3 regions of the Roseburia sp. AM51-8 genome follow, and region 2 is predicted to be linked to each of the others. Evidence: riboswitches for the same ligand, from Rfam matches in the RefSeq annotation. Region 2 holds a riboswitch; each other region holds the start of a gene.
The links. A riboswitch is a leader RNA that binds a small molecule or an ion and turns the genes downstream of it on or off. The one in region 2 is predicted to bind thiamine pyrophosphate.
Positions count from the first base shown of each region.

Region 1: another riboswitch for thiamine pyrophosphate. It lies ahead of DW996_RS10615 (TenA family protein); the one in region 2 lies ahead of thiT (energy-coupled thiamine transporter ThiT).
Region 3: another riboswitch for thiamine pyrophosphate. It lies ahead of thiE (thiamine phosphate synthase); the one in region 2 lies ahead of thiT (energy-coupled thiamine transporter ThiT).

Region 1 covers NZ_QUEY01000005.1:3,744-10,803, reverse strand. Annotated here, with positions in the region: gene DW996_RS10635 (hypothetical protein) at 1-641, shown strand, start outside; gene DW996_RS10630 (plasmid mobilization protein) at 638-982, shown strand; gene DW996_RS10625 (CD1845 family protein) at 1,068-1,358, shown strand; gene DW996_RS10620 (relaxase/mobilization nuclease domain-containing protein) at 1,447-2,856, shown strand; TPP riboswitch at 2,914-3,013, shown strand; gene DW996_RS10615 (TenA family protein) at 3,237-3,911, shown strand; gene thiD (bifunctional hydroxymethylpyrimidine kinase/phosphomethylpyrimidine kinase) at 3,908-4,711, shown strand; gene thiE (thiamine phosphate synthase) at 4,723-5,364, shown strand; gene DW996_RS10600 (HAD family hydrolase) at 5,354-6,010, shown strand; gene DW996_RS10595 (NUDIX hydrolase) at 6,013-6,498, shown strand.
Region 2 covers NZ_QUEY01000003.1:424,972-432,031, forward strand. Annotated here, with positions in the region: gene DW996_RS08765 (LTA synthase family protein) at 1-392, opposite strand, end outside; gene DW996_RS08770 (hypothetical protein) at 600-3,152, shown strand; gene DW996_RS14330 (cation transporter dimerization domain-containing protein) at 3,200-3,652, opposite strand; gene DW996_RS14335 (cation diffusion facilitator family transporter) at 3,754-4,368, opposite strand; TPP riboswitch at 4,489-4,590, shown strand; gene thiT (energy-coupled thiamine transporter ThiT) at 4,627-5,286, shown strand; gene DW996_RS08785 (lysoplasmalogenase family protein) at 5,361-6,068, opposite strand; gene DW996_RS08790 (leucine-rich repeat domain-containing protein) at 6,071-7,060, opposite strand, start outside.
Region 3 covers NZ_QUEY01000005.1:70,426-77,485, forward strand. Annotated here, with positions in the region: gene DW996_RS10960 (hypothetical protein) at 1-149, shown strand, start outside; gene DW996_RS10965 (DNA cytosine methyltransferase) at 245-1,459, shown strand; TPP riboswitch at 1,536-1,644, shown strand; gene thiE (thiamine phosphate synthase) at 1,803-2,450, shown strand; gene thiD (bifunctional hydroxymethylpyrimidine kinase/phosphomethylpyrimidine kinase) at 2,569-3,372, shown strand; gene cytX (putative hydroxymethylpyrimidine transporter CytX) at 3,365-4,549, shown strand; gene thiW (energy coupling factor transporter S component ThiW) at 4,597-5,109, shown strand; gene thiM (hydroxyethylthiazole kinase) at 5,128-5,919, shown strand; gene DW996_RS10995 (50S ribosomal protein L25) at 6,062-6,649, shown strand; gene DW996_RS11000 (LysR family transcriptional regulator) at 6,711-7,060, opposite strand, start outside.

The DNA of each region.
Region 1 (7,060 bases), on a different contig from region 2:
ATCTTCATACCCAACATTATAAAGAGGACTTTGACCTGGATAAAGAACTGATCTCAAAACTGGCTGTGTCAGACCGTTCAGAGGATAAACAGCTTCTTTGGATGTCACGCCCCTGCGGAACCTATACCCTGCGTGAACGGGAAGTTTATCTGGAGGGCAGCCATGAAAACAAAGTGTGGCGGTTTTACCAGGAACATACAAATGATCCCGTTTTGGCTTATGCTATCTCTTTGAAAGAAGTCAGGGACGGAAAAATATTTGGCGATCTCTATCCGCTAAATTACAGAGAACATGTGGAACGGATGAAAAAACTGACCTGTCCAATCGGAAATGTAGCCGTTGCATTTGAGGATGGAAATATTATCACGATTCCCTATCAGGAACGGAGACAGCTTATGAACCGGCTTATGCCAGAGCATGGAGCACCTAAAACAATGACGTATCTGCCAGAAAATGAGCCGGAGTTGATGATGATCCTAAAACGGGAACGCTTCAAACGCAGCTATCATGCAACAGCCGGAAATCTGGAGGAATATCTTGATAAGCTGGAAAAGACCACCTTGCGGGAAAAACTCAAAAGAGCAAAGACGGTGGTTTCAACACAGGAGGTCTCATCTCATAAAAGAGGGTTGGAACGATGAAGGGCAGGCATAACAAAAAATCTGTCCGCGTCGAATTTGTCATGTCCGAAGCGGAGGCCGAACTGGTAAAAGAACGCATGGCGGAACTTGGCATTACCAATCTGTCGGCATATCTGCGAAAGATGGCCGTAGACGGTTACATCATTCACCTTGATATGGGAGACATTCAAGAAATGATCCGGCTTCTCCGCATTTGTTCCAATAACTTAAACCAATATACCAGACGGGCCAATGAGACCGGCAATATTTATGCCGCAGATATAGAGGACATCCGCACCCGTCTGGACAGCCTTTGGGATGGCATGGACAAACTGATCCGGGGATTTGCAAACATTTCATAAACATCCGGAAAGCCGTTGCTTTCTTTTTGCCGTCACGGTAAAATTTTTATAAGGGCAGATACCCTTCTGAAAGGAGGCAAAGCGTATGCGTTTGATAGGTAAATTACTGGCACTTCCTTTTATGCTGGTTACGGGAATTCTTTATCTGGTATGTAAATTTTTGGTGGTCCTTTCCGGTGCGGTACTTGGGATTCTTTCCGGGATCATCTTTTTGGCAGCATTGGTGCTGTTCTTTGTCGCAGGATTTTTGCCGGGTCTTGCCTGGCTTATGATCGCCTTTCTTATCAGTCCATACGGTCTGCCTCTGGCGGCTGCATGGCTGGTAGGGATCATTGGTGGGACAAACAGTGCCTTAAAGGATTTTATATTTGGTTAAGCAGATTTGGCGGGGCGCATAGGCAGCCCCGCTCTTTTTCTGCAATTATAACTTCTCTGATTGAAATTAAGTTAAGGAGGTGACGAAAATGGCGACCACAAGACTGATGCCGCTGCACATAGGAAAAGGCCGGGATATTTCTACTGCGATTGCAGATATTATTGATTATGTAGAAAATCCGCAGAAAACCGATTTGGGAAAATTCATTTATGGCTATGAGTGTGATACCCGGCTTGCTGATGCAGAGTTTCTTCTGTCCAAACGACAGTATGCAAATCTGACCGGCAGAAATCAGGGTGCAGATGATGTGATCGCCTACCATCTCCGTCAGGCATTTAAGCCCGGCGAAGTTACGCCAGAAGAAGCTAATCAGATCGGCAGGGAGCTGGCACTGAAGCTCACAAAAGGAAACCATGCCTTTGTTGTCTGCACCCATGTGGATAAGCACCATGTCCATAATCACATCATTATCAACTCTACTACACTGGACTGTCAGAAAAAATTTCGCAACTTCTGGGGTTCTACCTGGGCAATCCGGCGAATGAATGACAAGCTGTGTTTGGAGCATGGACTTTCGATTGTAGAAAATCCGAAACCCAGCCGGGAGCATTATGGCACATGGCTGGGAAATAAAAAGCAGCCTTCCTTTCAGGAGCAGATACGCATTGCTATTGATGCTGCATTAGAGGAAAAGCCAAAAGATTTTGAGGAACTTCTACAGAAGCTGGAAACTGCTGGGCTGGAAGTCAACCGTGAAAGAAAACATCTTCGGTTCCGAGTTCCGGGACAAGAAAATTATACCCGATGCGATACGCTCAAAGGCGATTATACAGAACAAGCCATCAAAGAACGGATTGCCGGTACACGGACAGTAAAACCCCGCCATGCCTTTTCTAAAAAAACGGTTTCCAAAGTTGGATTGCTGGTTGATATTGAAGTTGCAATCCGTTCCGGCAAGGGCCCTGGTTATGAGCGCTGGGCAAAAGTGTTCAACCTAAAGCAGCTTTCTCAGGCAGTGCTCTACTTAAAAGAACATGGCGATATGGGTTATGAGGATCTTCTGGAAAAAGCCAACGCCACTACCACTAATTTCAATACCTTATCCGTTCAGATCAAAGATCTGGAGTCAAAAATGAACGCCAATGCCGAGCTGCAAAAACAGATCGTAAACTATGCGAAAACGCGGGCTGTCTATGTAGAATATCGCAAAGCCGGGTACAGCAAAAAATTCCGAACAGAACATGAAGCTGAAATTCTGCTGCACCAGGCGGCAAAGAATCATTTTGACGAGCTGGGAATCAAAAAGCTCCCCTCTGTCAAATCTCTCCGGGAGGAATACACCGATCTTCTGGAACAAAAACGGAAAGCCTATTCTGCCTATAAGCAGGCCAAAAATGATATGAAAGAACTTCATAATGTTCGGGCCAATGTGGAATACCTATTAGAGATTTCTTCCCCACCACAACCGCAGCGCAGCACAGAAAAATCCCGTCAATAAGGTTTGCTAACTTGAATTCTATAGACCTTGACTTTCCTGGACTTCTTAACTATAATAATACTCAAGCAGGGGGACTACCTTGTAGTTGAGAAGGTTAAAACCTGACCGTTTGAACCTGTTGGCTAATACCAACGCAGGGAGCTAAAGAATACAGATTCGTATTTTTTGGACATTCTCTGTTTTGGGAATGTCCTTTTTAATTGAATAAGATATGATATGTGTTTGCGAGGGAACTGAACAAGTTGAAAAAGGTAAGACCTGACCTCTGGACCTGTCGGCTAATACCGGCGTAGGGAAGCAATTTCTTACGCTCGTATTGCGTCTGAAAGAGCTTCTAATTGTTTTAGAGGCTCTATTTTTTTATTTTAGGAGGAACAAACATGGCATTTATGAAAGACATTTTAACCCGCAACATCCCCATTTGGGAAGAATGTGCAGCTACCCCATTTGTGCAGGAAGTGCAAACTGGAAAGCTACCTCTTGAAAAGTTCAAGAGATATATGATTCAGGATAGTATCTATCTGAAAAACTATGCCCGTATATACGGCAAGGCAATTTTTCATGCTGATACATTAAGAGAAATTCAGCTTTACTATTCCATGCTGAATTTTGTAAATGATACGGAATCAGAAGTGCGTCTGGATTATCTAAAGCAATTTTGCATGACGGATAATGATATTGAACTGATCGCTCCTCTGCCTGAAAATCAAAATTACATTGATTTCATGTTTGAGATTGCGTCACATGGAAAGAATGAAGAAATTTTAATGGCGGTTCTTCCCTGTATGCTAAGTTACAGCTATATATTCCGCAAATTGGCGGCTGTTCCTACAAGCAGACAGTCAAGATATTGGGACTTTATCAAAGATCATGCGGATGAACAATATGCAGAAAGCTGCAAAGAATGGTCTGCTTTTGCAGAGCATAAATGTGCCGGGTTATCAGTAGCAAATAAAAAGTATCTGGCTGATATTTTTGAAAAAGCAAGTTTGTTAGAGCTTGCTTTTTGGAAGATGGCCTATCGGAACGAGAGAATGGAGGAAAATGCAAAATGAAAAAAGTATTGTCCATTGCCGGATCAGATTGCAGCGGAGGTGCAGGTATTCAGGCTGATTTGAAAACTTTTTCTGCTCACGGTGTATTTGGAATGAGTGTTATTGTTTCTGTTGTTGCAGAGAACACCAGCCGTGTTATCGACATCCAAGATATTACCCCGGATATGATTGAAAAACAGATTGACGCCGTATTTGAAGATATTGAAGTGGACGCAGTAAAAATCGGTATGCTTTCTACACCAGAATGTATGAAAGCGGTGGCAAAGAAACTATTACAATATAAGCCCCAAAATGTTGTAATCGACCCGGTTATGTATGCCAAAAATGGCTGCCCATTGATGAATCCTACGGCGGTTTCCACCTTGATAGACACAGTAATTCCACTTGCCGATGTACTTACTCCAAATATTCCAGAGGCAGAGAAAATAGCGGATATGCAGATTTCCACAGTTTCAGATATGGAGGCTGCCGCAAGAAAAATATATGCCATGGGTTGTAAGGCGATTGTTGTCAAGGGTGGACATCATATAGGAAATGCTGTTGATGTCCTATTTGATGGAGAAAATTTCTACCATTTTGAAACATCCCGCATTGATACGAAAAATACTCATGGGACAGACTGTACCTTTTCTTCTGCAATCGCTTCCCAGCTTGCAAAGGGAAAAAGTGTTCCGCTTGCAGTCGAATCTGCAAAGGCTTATGTCACAATGGCAATCGAACACTCTCTTGCGATTGGAAAAGGCTGTGGCCCGACGCACCATTTCTACGAATTGTATCAGCATGGTTTATCTAAAGAATAGGCAGGTGCAAAATGAACTTTGATTATACACTTTATCTTGTTACTGATCGTCAACTAATGAGCTGCGATAGCCTGACAGAAGCGGTAGAACAGGCAATTTTAGGAGGCTGCACAATGATACAACTCCGAGAAAAAGAATTGTCCTCATTAGAATTTTACAATCAGGCTGTTGCCGTGAAACAGGTTACGGATAAATACCATATTCCCCTCATCATAAACGACAGAATAGATATTGCAATGGCTGTGCAGGCTGCGGGAGTACATATTGGACAGCATGATTTACCTGCGGCTGCCGTCCGCAAAGTAATAGGAGAAAATATGCTGTTGGGGGTATCTGCTTCTTCCATTGTAGAAGCAATACAGGCACAACAGGATGGTGCGGATTATTTGGGAGTTGGCGCAATGTTCCCTACTGGAACTAAAACCGACGCTGATTCTGTATCAATGGAAGAATTACAGAAAATCCGCGCAGCCGTTTCTTTGCCGATAGTTGTTATTGGCGGTATCAATAAGGGAAATGCAGGGCGTTTCAAGCCCATGGGAATTGACGGGCTGGCTGTTGTATCTGCCATCATAGCGCAGTCTGATATAAAAGCTGCTGCTGCGGAACTGAAAGATTTATTTTGCGGAAAGGAAAAGAAAAATGGATTTTAATGCGGCAATCTTTGATTTAGATGGAACAATTCTGGATTCAATGGATGTATGGGAGCATATAGATATTCAGTTTTTGAAAAAGAGAAATCTTCCCGTCCCGGAAAATTATGTAACTGAAATATGTGCAAGGAGTTTTGAGGAAGCCGCACAATATACCATTGATCTTTTTGGATTGCAGGAAACGGTAGAGGGAATTATTGAGGAATGGAATAATATGGCGGTCGAGGAATACAGTAACCATGTCGGTCTGCTGCCCCATGCCCTTGATTATCTTCTGCGCTTAAAAGAACATGGAATAAAACTTGCAGTTGCTACGGGGTTGCCGGAAAAGCTCTATATTCCATGCTTAAAGAACAATTCTATTTTAGAATTATTTGACGCTCTATGTTCAACAGATGAGGTTCAGCGGGGAAAAGAATATTCGGATGTCTTTGAATTGGCCGCAAGAAAATTAGGGGTTGCACCTGAACACTGTATTGTGTTTGATGATGTGCTTCCAGCAATTAAAAGCGCAAAGGCAGCCCGTATGTTAGCAGGCGGGATTTATGATAAGTATTCCGCAGATCAGCGTACAGAAATAGAAAGGATTGCGGATATTTACTTACTTGATTTTCGGCAAGCACCGATCCCACACAAAGAGGTATGAAAATGGAAAAATGGGATTTATATAATGCAAAACGGGAAAAGTCTGGAATAACAGTGTGCCGTGGAGAAATCATACCCAAAGGGCTGTATCATTTATCTGTGAGTGTATGGATCGTCAACCAGCAGGGGCAGTATCTTTTATCACAGCGGCATCCGAAAAAGCAATACCCTCTTTATTGGGAATGTACGGGTGGTTCTGTACTTTCCGGGGAAACCAGTTTACAAGGAGCAATCCGAGAGGTAAAAGAAGAATTAGGAATACTGCTTACTCCCGGAAGTGAAAAATTGATTTATCAGAGCAGACGGGAAAATGTGCAGGATTTTTACGATGTTTGGCTATTTCATAAGGATATAAAGATTGAAGAAATGCGTTTACAGGAAACAGAAGTTGTGGATGTTCAATGGGTAAATCCAGATAAGTTATTTGAGATGTTTCGCCTGAAACATCTGCACCCTCTAATTACCTATGTAGATCAGCTAATAGGCTGAAAAAGCGCCGGGCGCAGAGGTATCAAAGCCTCTGCATCTGGCGCTTCTTTTTTGTCATTTTTCCCGCATTTAGAACCCCGTTTTGCGGGGAACAGGATAACTTTATCCACCTGCCTGCCTGCCATGCGGAAAAACCCTTGATTTCCGTGGACTTTTAACGCCCTAAATGCGTAGACAGGAGGTATCTTTTCCGCTGGCGCTCAGCCTTTTAATTCCGTGTTGCACATGAGGCGGAAATCTTACTGCACCAGACAGCGAAGAATCATTTTGACGAACTGGGAATCAAAAAGCTCCCCTCTGTCAAATCTCTCCGAGAGGAATACACCGATCTTCTGGAACAAAAACGGAAAGCCTATTCTGCCTATAAGCAGGCCAAAAATGATATGAAAGAACTTCATAATGTTCGGGCCAATGTGGAATATCTATTAGAGATTTCTTCCCCACCACAACCGCAGCGCAGCACAGAAAAATCCCGTCAATAAGATTTGTCTGCTTTTGGTTTTCAGCGTTCCAACGGAACGCGCAGCCATTGCCACCGGCAATGATCTCAGGGGTTTGGGGA
Region 2 (7,060 bases):
AGGATAATGCAGTTGGTGATACCCAGTGCAACAAATACGGCACTGATACACATACGCATAAAGGTCTGTCTGCTGATAAGGTAACATAGAGAATAACACACAAAGATCAGATAGGAGTTATACAGATAGGCTCCGGTATGATTGGTGACAAATCCCCACGCTTCTATAAAAGAGTGACGAGACAACCATTCCATGACAAAACACATGATCAAAGATAATGGGATGTGCTCGATCAGAGAATAGCGGTTCAACCAATCGTTTATCTTTTGCAACCGCTCGTTTTCACGGATCTTTTGTACGAATTTCGGTGTCGGTATCCTGGACTTGACTGCCGACCACTTATTGCCAAGAGATTTAAAGAAACCTCCGATTTTTGAAAATACTGCTTTCATATTGCCTCCAAACAAAAATACTCTTTTGCGTCACATCTTTTAAGTATAGTTAAAAATGTGACAAAAATGTGAAAGTCCAAAATCGAACAAGACACATTTCGCAAAGAGTGATAAAATTATAGCATGTTGGCTTGTCATTTGCAAGGAAGCCAGCGAAACTAGAACATTGGCCCCCGGGTCATAGAGCATAAATAGGGATAAGGAATTATGAAATTAAATTTTAGAGAAAAAGGTATACCAAAATGGATTCGTCATAGATTGTTGGTATTATTTCTTATATTTACAGGAGCACTGGTCGTTTTCCAGATCCTCCTGAATTTGGGCGAGGAAGAAAAAAAGGTCACGATGGCAGAAGCTACACTTCCTCTTGTTGGTGTGCAGACTTACGATCACACCATGGGGGAACTGCATGGCTACCGTACCCAGATGGACGCCTGCTATATGCGTGATGCCCTGATTCCGCTTGACTCCAAGCGAAAAATGGATCTGACCATCAACACCTATGGCTATGATGTGGACAGCGTCTCCTATGAAGTGCGCAGTCTGGATACCCAGCGCAAGATCGCAGACACCAAGGTTTCCGATTGGAACAAGGATGGCAATACCTGGACCAAATCTTTACGGATTGAAAATCTGGTGGATGAGGGGCAGGAATACCTCTTTATCCTAAAATTACACTGTAAGAGTGATGATCTTTACTATTATACCCGTATCACGCTGCCTGAGGAGACCTACGCCAAGAAGTGTCTGGAATTTACCGATAGTTTCCATAACGTGTCCATGAGCGACCAATACGAACTCCTGGCATCTTATATAGAGCCAGCAGACTATACAGACAAAAACGATCTGGGTAACGTCAATATCAATTCTTCCATCGATCAGATCGGCTGGCGTGGATTTGCAGGCAAACAGGTGGGCGATCCGCTGGTATCCTTTACCGACATCAACGACACCTACGCTTCCCTTGTCTATACCTACCAGATGGCTGAGGAGGCTGACGGCGCGACCAATTATTATAATGTAGAAGAATATTATAAAGTCCGCTATACCGACCAGCAGATCTACCTGCTGGATTATCAGCGCAGCATGGAGCAGATCATCGATACGGCATCTGTGAACGTGAGCGGCAATATCTTATCGGTCGGCGTGACCAGTGATACTACCGGGTACCTGTCCAATGAGACCGGCACGATCGTTAGTTTTGTGCAGTCCGGTCAACTCTTTGAATACAACCAGAACAAGCAGACCTTTACCAAAGTCTATGGCTTTATTGATGATCCGACAGATGCCAGACAAAGTTACGGACAGCACAATATCCGCATCTTAAATATTGATGAGACCGGAAATATGGACTTTGTTGTTTACGGCTATATGAACCGCGGTCAACACGAAGGCGAAAGCGGCATTGATCTCTACCATTATGACAGCATCAAGCAGGAAGCCATTGAACAGGTATTTATTGCGACCACACATTCTTATCAGATCTTAAACGCAGATTTCAGTGATCTGCTTTACGAAAATGCTGATGGTGACTTTTATATCATGATGGGCGGCACCCTTGCCAAAGTCGGTCTGGATGACCTGTCCACCAAGGAACTGATCACAAACCTGAAATCCGACCAGTATGCCGTGTCTTCCTCCGGCCGTTATGTAGCATGGATGACAGAAGATGATGTAGCAGACCAGATCTCCATCATGGATCTGGAAACAGAAAAAGTACGCACGATCGATGCTGCCAAGGGAACCAAGATCAAGCCACTGGCATTTATGACAGAAGACTTTGTATACGGGATTGCAAACGAAAGCGATATTTCAACAGATGCAGCCGGAAGTGCCGTCTATCCAATGGAAAAAGTCGAGATCATCGATACGTCCAGTGACAATTTCACACAGTTAAAAGAATATGCCAAGGACGGTATCTATGTGACCGGTGCGACCAAGTCCTCCTATACCCTTTATCTGGATCGCGTAACAAAACAGGATGGCACATATGTGACAACCACCCAGGATACTATAAAAGATACTGCAGGCGAGCAGAATAAGACGGTATCCCTGGTAAAGACTGCCAGCGATACGCAGGGGCTGGCTACAACCTATGTCATGGCAGATCTGGAAGATGGACAGTCTATCCATAGTCTGGCAGCCGGGGATGCAAGCCTGGCGACCATCAACGACACCAAGAGCATTTCTATTTCTACGACCGAGGAACAGGAAACCTACTTTGTGTATGTCGGCAACCGTGTTACTCTGACAACGCAGAACCTGAACAAAGCCATTATGGCTGCAGATGCGGATATGGGACTGGTCGTTGACAACCAGCAGCGCTATATCTGGAACCGTGGCAAGAAATCCTACGTCAACGCTTTCAACGACATTGAAGCCAGCGCATCCGACCGAAAGGCAAGCACATCCGCCGGCTGTATCAGCGCCATCCTGCAAAGCGAAGGCATCAGCGGCGAAGTACACGCTCTTTTAGACCGAGGCGAAACACCAATGTCCGTATTGCAGACTTCCCTCAAGGATAAACTGGTCTTAGACCTGACCGGATGTACCTTGAGCCAAGCATTGTATTATGTCAGTCAGGGAACGCCGGTCTATGCGAGAACCGGGGATGACGCCGCCCTGCTGATCATTGGCTATGATGCCGCCAATATCATCGTTTATCATTCCGATACCGATCAATACACCAAGATGTCGACAGACAATGCATCTCAGGTCTTTGAAAGCGCAGGAAATGTATTTATTAGTTATGTAGATTAAAAGAGAAGGTTTGGCAAATAAAAACTTTGTCAAACCTTCTTTGTATTTTATATATATTTACGATCGATATTGATTGCTATAAAGTACTCTTTGCCGATTTGCTCCGAGACTCTCTTTTGCAGTTGCACTGTGATCTCATGTTCTGTCATCTTGACCTGATAAGGCACGACCACATCAAAGACCAGATTCGTATGCGTATGTCCGAAAACAACTCGAAAATCGTGAATAGAAGCCTTTTCATTCCAGTCCTCCACGATCTTTTTTACCGACTCGCGTAACTGATCCAAACGAGGATCATCGGTCACTACCGGATCCATATGGATAACTGCCTCGCAATGCAATTCTTCTTTCAAAATGTGTTCTGTCCGATCGATCACATCATGCGAGATCATAACATCTACGCTTGCCGGAACTTCTGCATGTAGAGAGATCATAAGGCGTCCCGGTCCGTAATCATGTACCACAAGGTCATGCACACCTATGATTCCATCTTGCGCCATTACAATCTCCTCTATGCGATCAACAAAGCCTGCTTCCGGCGCCTGCCCTAAAAGTGGGTCTACGGTCTCCTTCCCGGCAGATAAACCTGCCCAGATAACGATCAGGCAACAATCAAGCCGCAATAACCATCAATATGTAAGGAACTGAATTCACAAAAGATCGTAGATACCAGGACAATAAAAGTTGCCAGAGTATCACTCATACTGTCAGTTGCCGTTGCTCTCATGGCAGCAGAATCCAATTTATCTGCCAAGGATCGATTATAATACGCCATATAGAGTTTTACAGCAATGGACACAAGCAGGATAATGATCACCAGCGGTGAAAAATCCATGTCTTGTGGATGGATAATCTTCTCTACAGAATCCCTCAAAAGTTCAAAGCCCATGATCACAATAATGGCTGATACCAATAGGCCTGACAGATATTCGAGTCTGCCATGTCCAAAAGGATGCTCGGGATCCGGATCCGCAGACGATAATTTAAAGCCAAGCAGAGTGATCACGGAAGACCCGGCATCAGATAAGTTATTAAAGGCATCTGCTGTGATCGCAATCGAATGGCTCATCAATCCTGCAAAAAATTTAATCCCAAAGAGCATGGCATTGAGCAGGATACCTACACAGCCACTCAGTATGCCATAACGTTCCCGCACATTTATATCTTCGTAGTTTTTATAATCTTTGATAAACATCTTTGCCAATAGTCTGACCATATATTTTCCTCTTTTCTATAGGATATGCCTGTTTATCCATCCTGCATCTCCTATTGCGTCGGTTGACTTTCTAATGAACTACTGCTATACTAACAAACGACAAAAAACAAATCAATACAAACTCTATGCTAGGGGTGCCTTTGGGGCTGAGAGATGTCTTGACATCGACCCTTATTACTTGAACCGGGTAATACCGGCGTAAGGAAGCTTAGTTCTTAACTGATCTCCTAGCATGTACAAATGAAGGGAGATTTTTTTATGAGTTTTTTTGTAACAGCAAACGCAGATGGTGCTTATGATCTCACCACTGCCGGCTACACCGCACTGATCTTAGTATTCATCGCACTTCTTCTTGTAGGTGCTGCTGTCTTTGGCACCAAGAAGAAGATGAGCACCAAGCAGTTGGTATTTTCCGCTATGGCGATCGCACTTGCCGTAGTTACCTCTATGATCAAATTATTTGACCTGCCTATGGGCGGCTCTGTCACACTCTTTTCCATGCTCTTTATCGTCCTGATCGGTTACTGGTATGGATTTGGCGGCGGTCTTACAGCAGCCCTGGCTTACGGTGTATTACAACTTCTGATCGATCCCTATATCCTGAGTTTCCCACAGATGCTGGTTGATTACATCTTAGCCTTTGGTGCTCTTGGTCTTGCAGGTCTTTTCCACAATTCCAAGCACGGGCTCATCAAGGGTTATATCGTCGCCGTATTAGGACGTTACTTCTTCGCTTTCCTGTCCGGCTGGATCTTCTTTGGCATGTATGCACCGGATACCTTCCCAAATGCCGTTGTTTACTCACTGGTTTACAATGGTTCTTATCTGGGAGCAGAGGCAATCATCACTTTGATCGTGATCGCTATCCCACCGGTTGCAAAGGCATTGGAAACCGTGAAAAAACAAGCCATTTCCTAATATGTTTTCTATAAAGACTCTGAAAAAAGAACTTCCCACAATATGGGAAGTTCTTTTGCTTGTGTTCTATTCTCTTAAAAGGCTGCAAAATATAAAATGCTGATATCAAATGCCAAAATACCATAATAATAAGTTGCCAGATTTAAATAGTGGATCTTGCCACGATTTTCCGGCTTACGGAACTTGTAAAAGTACAAAAAGATGATCGTAAAATCGGAGATAAAAAAGGCGATACCTCCAAAGCCGATCCAGCCGGAAGCAAGTCCCGGGCAGAGTGCCATATATTGTGTGCTCTTGGATAGCATGAGCGACAGAAAGACGCAATATATCGCTGCCGGAATCGCCAGTCTTCCCATGTGCAGATGCATCAGACGCTTCACAAAGAAGAAGGCTGCCAGCGATACGACCGGCAGGAAGATGTTCCACCATGTGAGCCTTGCATCTATACGGAAGAAGCAGATCAAAAATCCCATATGTGCCAGAAGAAAGACAATCATGCCTGCTAGCATATGCTTGCGCCTGCTCCTGATCTGGTATAGCCCCATAAAGAGATCTCCGACCGCACACAGAACCAATGGCACCAGCATCATATAAAAATACTGCATATGGTCGCTGACAAAGGCAAACATGACTGCGATCACAACAAAGGATACACTACACAACATCTTGACCGGTACATAGTATTTCTGCTTGTAGCGCGGCAAAGCCGCTACCAAAAGCCCGGCAAATTCCAGCGTATAGATTATTGTCACAATCCCTTGTGCCATCATTCTTGTAAACATGTTTATGATCTATCCTTATGATTCTGGCTTAAATATTTCATCTTGTTGAAACGGCTGTAAAGAATAACCCCAATACCACCGGCAAAGATTGCAATGCAAAGGAAGTATCTCGGATCAATACCATCTGCGGTCGTTGGTGTCGCATCTTTTGTATGGGATGCAGTGCCCCCGTTTGTCGCGCTCTTGATCACTCTGCCGTCTGCGGTTGTCACAGAACCGTCTGCGTGGGTAATGGATCCGTCCGGGTTCACAACATCGCCGTCGGAAGTACCATTATTGCTGCCGTTGTCTCCATTATTGGCACCATTGTTGTTGCCATTATTATCGCCGTTGGTGTTACCACCGTTATTATTGTTATTATTATCGTCATTATTGTCATCGTTGTTATCATCATCCTGGTTATCTCCCAAGACAACAAAGACAATATTGTTATCCTTAGCATACTTTTCTGCTGCGGAACCGGAAACACCATAAATAGTAGATGGTGTCCACGAACTCTGCGCCGCGATCGATGTCACGGATGCAGGGATGGTGATAGTCTCAACACCACTGTCAGTAAAAGCATTGGCTTCGATCGTGGTCACACTATTTGGAAGGGACACGGTAGAAATACCGGTGCAGTCCTGAAGCGCGCCTGTGCCGATCGTTGTCGTGCCTGCTGCTATCGCCAAAGAAGTCTTGCCTTCCGGAACTAACAAAAGGCGGGTCTTTGACGCATTGTATAAACATCCATCCGAAGATGCATAAGCACCATTGCCGGATGCCACTGAGATATTGGAAAGATTGCCGCATCCGCTGAAAGCATCCGTAGAAATACTGCTGACACTTGCCGGAATGCTGACAGAACTAAGCGATGCACATCCGTAAAAAGCATTGCTGCCGATCGAGGTTGCACTATCCGGGATCGTAACAGATCCAAGGGATAAGCACTCACGGAAGGTCTCTTCCGGGATCCCATTCAAAGAAGAACTGAGGGATACTGACGCAAGAGA
Region 3 (7,060 bases), on a different contig from region 2:
ATCTGCTGGATATCAATGACGGTAATAAACAGTTCTTGTCACAGTTTAAACAGGGCATCAACAGTAATGGAAAACCGAGAGCGCCCAAGATCATGGTCGAGCGTGATCAATTTAAAAATTTTGCGATAGCGGAAATGCCCTTGTTATAAAAATTTTTAATCATATCAAAAAAGTCTAGCTTTCCAAAGGCGGCTATGATAGAATAGATATGTTTGAGCGCAATAAATCAGAAGGAAACGATATTTTGGAAAAACGAGACAAGGGTACATACAATTTCAAATTTATAGATCTTTTCTCCGGAATTGGGGGCTTTCATCAGGCGATGACGCAACTTGGTGGAGAGTGTGTGCTTGCATCAGAAATCGATGCCAATTGTAATCAGGTATATAAGCAGAATTATCACATGGATTCTGCTGTAAATGTACGAGATCTGAATGAAAAAACAGACATACCGGATCATGATGTACTATGTGCAGGATTTCCGTGCCAGGCATTTAGCAAGGCCGGAAAACAGGCAGGCTTGAAAGACCAGACAAGAGGTACCCTATTTTTTGAAATTGAACGTATTTTACGTGAAAAGAAACCGGAGTATATAGTGTTAGAAAATGTACGAAATCTTGTCAGTCACGATCACCATAATACCTGGCGCATTATTCATGCCGTGCTTCAGGATTGTGGATATCGTTTGACGGAGGCACCGCTGATCGTTAGTCCACATCAGTTTGGAATACCACAATTGCGAGAGCGCGTGATCATCTTGGGAAAATATGATCCCAAGCATGTAGATGAGCCGCTGGATATTCAGATATCGGGAGGTTACAAAAAAGAAGATAACAGCATTTATGAAATTTTAGATGAGCAGAAAGTAGAGGACAAGTATTACATATCTGCGTATGAGAAGTATGTACTGTCTGCATGGGATGAGTTTTATCAGGGAATTGATTTAAAAGTGATCGGTTTTCCCATCTGGGCAGATTATTTCAAATACAAGGCAGTTCCACAAGAGTATCCGGCATGGAAACAGAATTTTGTAAAGAAAAACATGGAACTCTATCAACGCAATCAAGTCTTTATTGACGCGTGGCTGGAAAAATATAACAACTTACAGGATTTTGTTCCGACGCATCATAAGATGGAATGGCAGGCTGGAACGGCCATTTCCACCCTTTGGGAGGGCATTATACAGATGCGACCATCAGGCATTCGCGTGAAAGCACCAACGTGTTTCCCTGCACTCGTTGCCATGGTACAGATCCCGATTATTGGCAGATACAAGAGACGATTAACGGTGGAGGAGGCAGGGCGTTTGCAAAGTTTTCCGAATCCGGTTCGAACGCCGGAGGCAGGAGAAGGATTTATATGCGATAGCAGTGATCAACAGGCATATAAACAATTTGGCAATAGTGTCAATGTGGAAGTGATGCGGCGTTGTACCCAGGAACTTTTTGACCGCTACTAAATTGCAATAAAATTTTCTTGCATAATTTGTCATAACGACTATAATAAAGATGTTGTCCGAAAGAATGACATCTTTATTTTATAAAAAGGGGAGCTTGCAAGTAGGCAGGCTGAGAGTAAGCGAGTTGCTTTGACCCATAACCTGATTTGGATAATGCCAACGTAGGGAGATAGAGAGTTGCAGAAATGATTATTTCGCACAGAAATCCATCGTTGGTTTCTGTGCGTTTTTTGTATAAATAAGAAAATCCTACGAAATTGCTTATGATAAAAAAGGCAATTTGTGCTGGAGATACGCACGCGCGCGAGCATGAAGCAGGTCACAGGCGCGCGAAGGAGAATACATGGAATTTAGACGAGAACAATTAAAAGTATATGCGATTACAGACCGCAGCTGGCTGGGCGAACAGACACTTGCACAAGCGGTGGAAAGTGCTCTGGCAGGCGGTGCAACAATGGTACAACTTCGTGAGAAACACTTAGACGAAGAGACTTTTATTGGGGAAGCAAAGGAATTGCTTTTGCTCTGCCATCGATATCATGTGCCGCTGATCATTAACGATAATGTAAAAGTAGCAAAGTTGGTCGGGGCGGATGGTGTGCATGTGGGACAGTCCGATATGGAAATATCCAAAGTCAGAGAGATTTTGGGAGAAAACGCCGTGATTGGTGTGACTGCAAAGACAGTGGAACAGGCAAAAGCAGCGGAGGCGGCTGGCGCTACCTATTTGGGCAGTGGAGCAGTCTTTGGTACGAGTACAAAATCAGATGCCAAGCCAATGTCCTTCGAACTGTTTCGACAGATTTGCGAAAGCGTAAGTATTCCGGTGGTCGCGATCGGTGGCATCTGCGGAGAGAACTTACCACAACTGACAGGTCAGAAAATGGCAGGCATTGCTGTGGTCAGCGGAATTTTTGCCAGCGATGATATCGAGGCGGAGACAAGAAAACTGCGTCAAAAGATGGATGACATCTTAGAAAAACACATATAATTTCTCCGGCCTTTTAAAAGACCGGTAAGTTATAGATAGATTTACAGCGGCAGATTGGGGGCACCACCTTAGGTCGCTATACAAAATTAATGCACGATTCGTACAAGGAGGAATGTATATGTACACAGCATTAACAATCGCTGGAAGTGATTCCAGTGGAGGCGCCGGCATCCAGGCAGATATTAAGACGATGACAGCAAATGGCGTATATGCCATGAGCGCCATCACGGCTTTGACTGCCCAGAATACAACCGGCGTAACAAGTATTATGGAGGCAACTCCACAGTTTTTGGCAGAGGAGCTGGATTGTATTTTCACAGATATTTATCCAGACGCTATTAAAACAGGGATGGTAGCATCAACGGAACTGATTGAGGTTATTGCGGATAAGTTAACCGCCTATGAAGCTAAAAATATTGTTGTAGATCCCGTGATGGTAGCGACAAGCGGCGCACGCTTGATCAGTGAGGATGCGATTAGCACATTGAAAAGTAAATTATTACCTCTTGCAAAGGTTATCACACCGAATATTCCAGAGGCGGAAGTATTATCCGAAATGCAGATTAAAAGTGAAGCAGATATGGAAAAAGCTGCGGAAATCATTTGCGACCGTTTGGGATGTAGTGTTCTTCTAAAAGGTGGCCATCAGTTAAACGATGCCAATGATCTTTTATGGCAAAAAGATGAGCAGGCAACCTGGTTTATGGGAAAGAGAATTGATAATCCAAATACCCATGGAACAGGATGTACATTATCATCTGCCATTGCCAGCAATTTGGCGAAGGGATACGATCTAAAGACATCCGTAAAATATGCCAAGAATTATATTTCCGGAGCGCTTGCTGCCGGTTTGAATCTTGGAAAGGGAAGCGGCCCGATGAATCACGCATTTGCAATCAAAGGAGAATACATAGATGAATGAAAATAGAACTTCCGTTTTTTCAAATGGATTGATATGGTTTGGTGCAGGGGTATCTCTGGCTGAAATTTTGACAGGTACTTATTTTGCTCCATTAGGTTTTGGTAAAGCTATGGCAGCTATTTTATTAGGTCATTTCATCGGTGGTCTTATGATGTTTGCTGCTGGTATGATTGGCGCAAAAGAAAGACGTAGTGCCATGGAAACAGTAAAAATGAGTTTTGGTGAAAAAGGAAGTTTATTGTTTGCCATTCTTAACGTTTTGCAGTTGATTGGATGGACATCAATTATGATTTATGATGGTGCGCTTGCAGCAGATGGTTTGCTGCATACAGGACTCTGGATATGGGCTTTGGTGATTGGTGCGTTGATTATTCTTTGGATTGTAATCGGTCTTACGAATTTAGGTAAGCTCAATACGATTGCAATGACAGCACTTTTCATTTTGTCACTGATTCTGTTTAAGGTAATTTTCTTTGGTACTGCAGTAGCAGGTCCGATTGTGGATGATGGAAGCCTGACCTTTGGCGCTGCAGTGGAATTGGCAGTAGCTATGCCGCTTTCCTGGTTACCGCTTATCAGCGATTATACAAGAGAAGCAGAAAAGCCATTTGCAGCAACACTCGTTAGTGTACTTACCTACAGTGTTGTCAGCATTTTTATGTATATGATTGGTATGGGAGCAGCGATTTTTACAGGAGAATATGATATTGCCCAGATTATGGTAAAAACAGGACTTGGCGTTGTTGGCCTTTTGATTATCGTATTCTCAACCGTGACAACGACCTTTTTGGATGCGTATTCTGCAGGTGTTTCATCCGTATCTATTTCTTCTAAAATAAAGGAAAAATGGGCAGCTGTGGTTGTAACCATCATTGGAACGGTTGCAGCGATGCTTTATCCAATGGATAACATTACAAACTTTTTGTATTTGATTGGTTCTGTATTTGCGCCGATGATTGCTGTGCAAATTGCAGATTATTTCATCTTGAAAAAGGCGGATGCAGCAGAAAAAGAATTTCAGTGGACCAATCTGTTGATTTGGCTTATTGGTTTTATAGCGTATCGTTTGCTGATGCATGTGGATACACCGGTGGGAAATACGTTGCCTGATATGGCAATTACAATCGTTCTCTGCCTGATTGTAGGAAAATTTGCAAGTAAGGGAAAAGAAAACTAGGGGACACATGTTTTTCGTGATGTCTCCGGAAAGAAAGAGAGAGTATCATGAAAAAAGTAAATCTGAAGAAATTAACTATCACAGCACTTATGGCAGCAGTTGCCGTGGTTGGAAGCTTATTTTCCTTCCCGGTATTTGGGTCTAAATGTGCACCGGTACAGCATCTGGTCAACATTTTATGCGTTGTTACCGTAGGTCCATGGTGGGCATTGGCACAGGCTTTTATCGCGTCGCTCATTCGTAATCTGGTTGGTCTGGGAAGTCCGCTTGCCTTCCCGGGCAGTATGTGTGGCGCACTTTTGGGCGGTCTTTTGTATAAATATGGCAAAAAACTACCCTTTGCCTATATTGGTGAAGTGGTAGGAACGGGTATTTTGGGAGGCATGCTCTCTTATCCGATAGCGTATCTTGTTATGGGAAATAAGGCGGCAGCACTCTTTACCTTTGTAGTTCCATTTTTGATTAGCACATGTGGTGGAACCTTGATTGCGATTGTTATTACGGCTTCTTTAAAAAAGACAGGCGTTTTAGGACGTATGCAGGCGAGTCTGGAAGAATAAGTTTTGTGTGGAGATTGTATGGAAAGCGATGCAGAGATTAGAACATATTTAAACAGAATAAAGACCTTGCATCCGGTTATTCACTGCATTACAAATACGGTGACCATGAACGACTGTGCCAATCTGGCTCTGGCCCTAGGGGCATCGCCGACCATGGCACATCACGAGAAAGAAGTGGAAGAGATCGCGGCGGGCGCAGATGCGCTTGTCTGCAATCTGGGCGCGACCGAATGTCTGGATGCCATGTTCTTAGCCGGAGAAAAGGCACATGATCTGGCACATCCGATCGTGTTGGATCCGGTTGGTGTGGCAGGTTCTTCTTATCGCAGAAAAAAATGCATGGATCTGATCCGCCATATAGAGCCGACCTGTATCCGGGGAAACTATTCTGAAATGCTGGCTTTGATGGAACAGCATAATATGGCGGCTGGTGTGGATGCGGTAGATAAAAGTATGGATCCGCAGAGGTTAAAGCAACTGGCGGAGGAGTTGGATTGTATTCTGGTCGCATCTGGTCCTACCGATTGGATCACGGATGGAAAGCGGATAGAGTCTTGTGAGCGCGGGCATGCTATGATGTCTTATATCACAGGGAGTGGTTGTATGTCCACGGTAGCAATTGCTACTTTTTTGACGGCGGATCTATCGGTGGAAAGTGTGGCTGCTTCCTGTGCCTTTATGGGAAAAGCCGGGGAGATTGCGGCAGACGGCACAAAAAAAGTGCATGGTGGTAGCATGACTTTTCATGATCTTTTCTTAGATCAGGTGTCTTTGCAGGGCATTCTATGGAAAGATAATACGCAGTTGTAGAATATGAAATTTCCTCTTGCATTTTAAAAATAAAAGGACTATAACAGTTTGTGGAACGAAGAGAAACGAAAGGCCATTTGTTTTAATGACATTCCGCAAACATCCCTCTGTTCTTAGATTTGTAGCATGGAGGAAAAGACAAATGAATACTTTAAAAGCGCAAAGAAGAGAAACAACGGAGAAAGCAAAGAGACTGAGAAGAGAAGGCTATGTGACCGGTAATCTGTTTGGAAAACAGATCGAGGGTTCTGTACTTCTGAAGATTGAGAAGAAGGAAGCCGAGAGGATCATGCGTGAGTGCATGAAAGGTAGCCAGATCATGCTGGATGTTGAGGGCAAGGAGTATGATGTCCTCATCAAGGAAATGGATTATGATTCCATGAAACGTAGCATCGTAGAGATGGATTTTCAGGCATTGGTTAAGGGTGAAAAGGTACATTCCGTAGCCGAGATTGTTCTTCATAACAAGGATAAAGTCATTGAGGGAGCCTTGGAACAACTCCTTGAGGAAGTATCTTACAAGGCAACACCAGAGCATTTGGTAGACAAGATCGACGTGGATTGCGCTACCTTACATCTGGGCGATACCATCACAGTCGGCGATCTGGATATTGCCAAGAATAAGGATGTTGAGGTCATGACCCATCTGGATAGCGTAGTTGTCACGGTACTTGCACCAAACAACGCAGATATTCCAAGTGATGAGGATGCCGAGGAAACAGCCGAATAATACCTATAAAAAGAACGAAATCCGCCGGGGAATTTATCCTCGGCGGATTTTTTGTCTTTGGCTATAACGCGGCAAAATATGTGTGCAGATAATCTGCAAATTCCTGAGCCAAGGCTGATAGATAGGGCTGGCGGTAGAGACAAATATGACGGTAGATTTTTGCATTCGGGAGAGGTGCAAGTATCAGGTTATTTGCGGTATAGGCAGGACGCCAACTCTTTTTTGGTACCAGAGTGAAATAACGTCCCTGACTGACAAGTTCGCATTGGACATAGGAGTTGTTGACATCGCTGGATGATTGTAGGGGGCGCAGGATATAACGCTTCCATAGGTCATCTAACAGATCGCCCATGCGGCTTTCTGGCGATGGCAGAATGCAGGGATAATGATAGAGTATGGAGCGTGGTATGG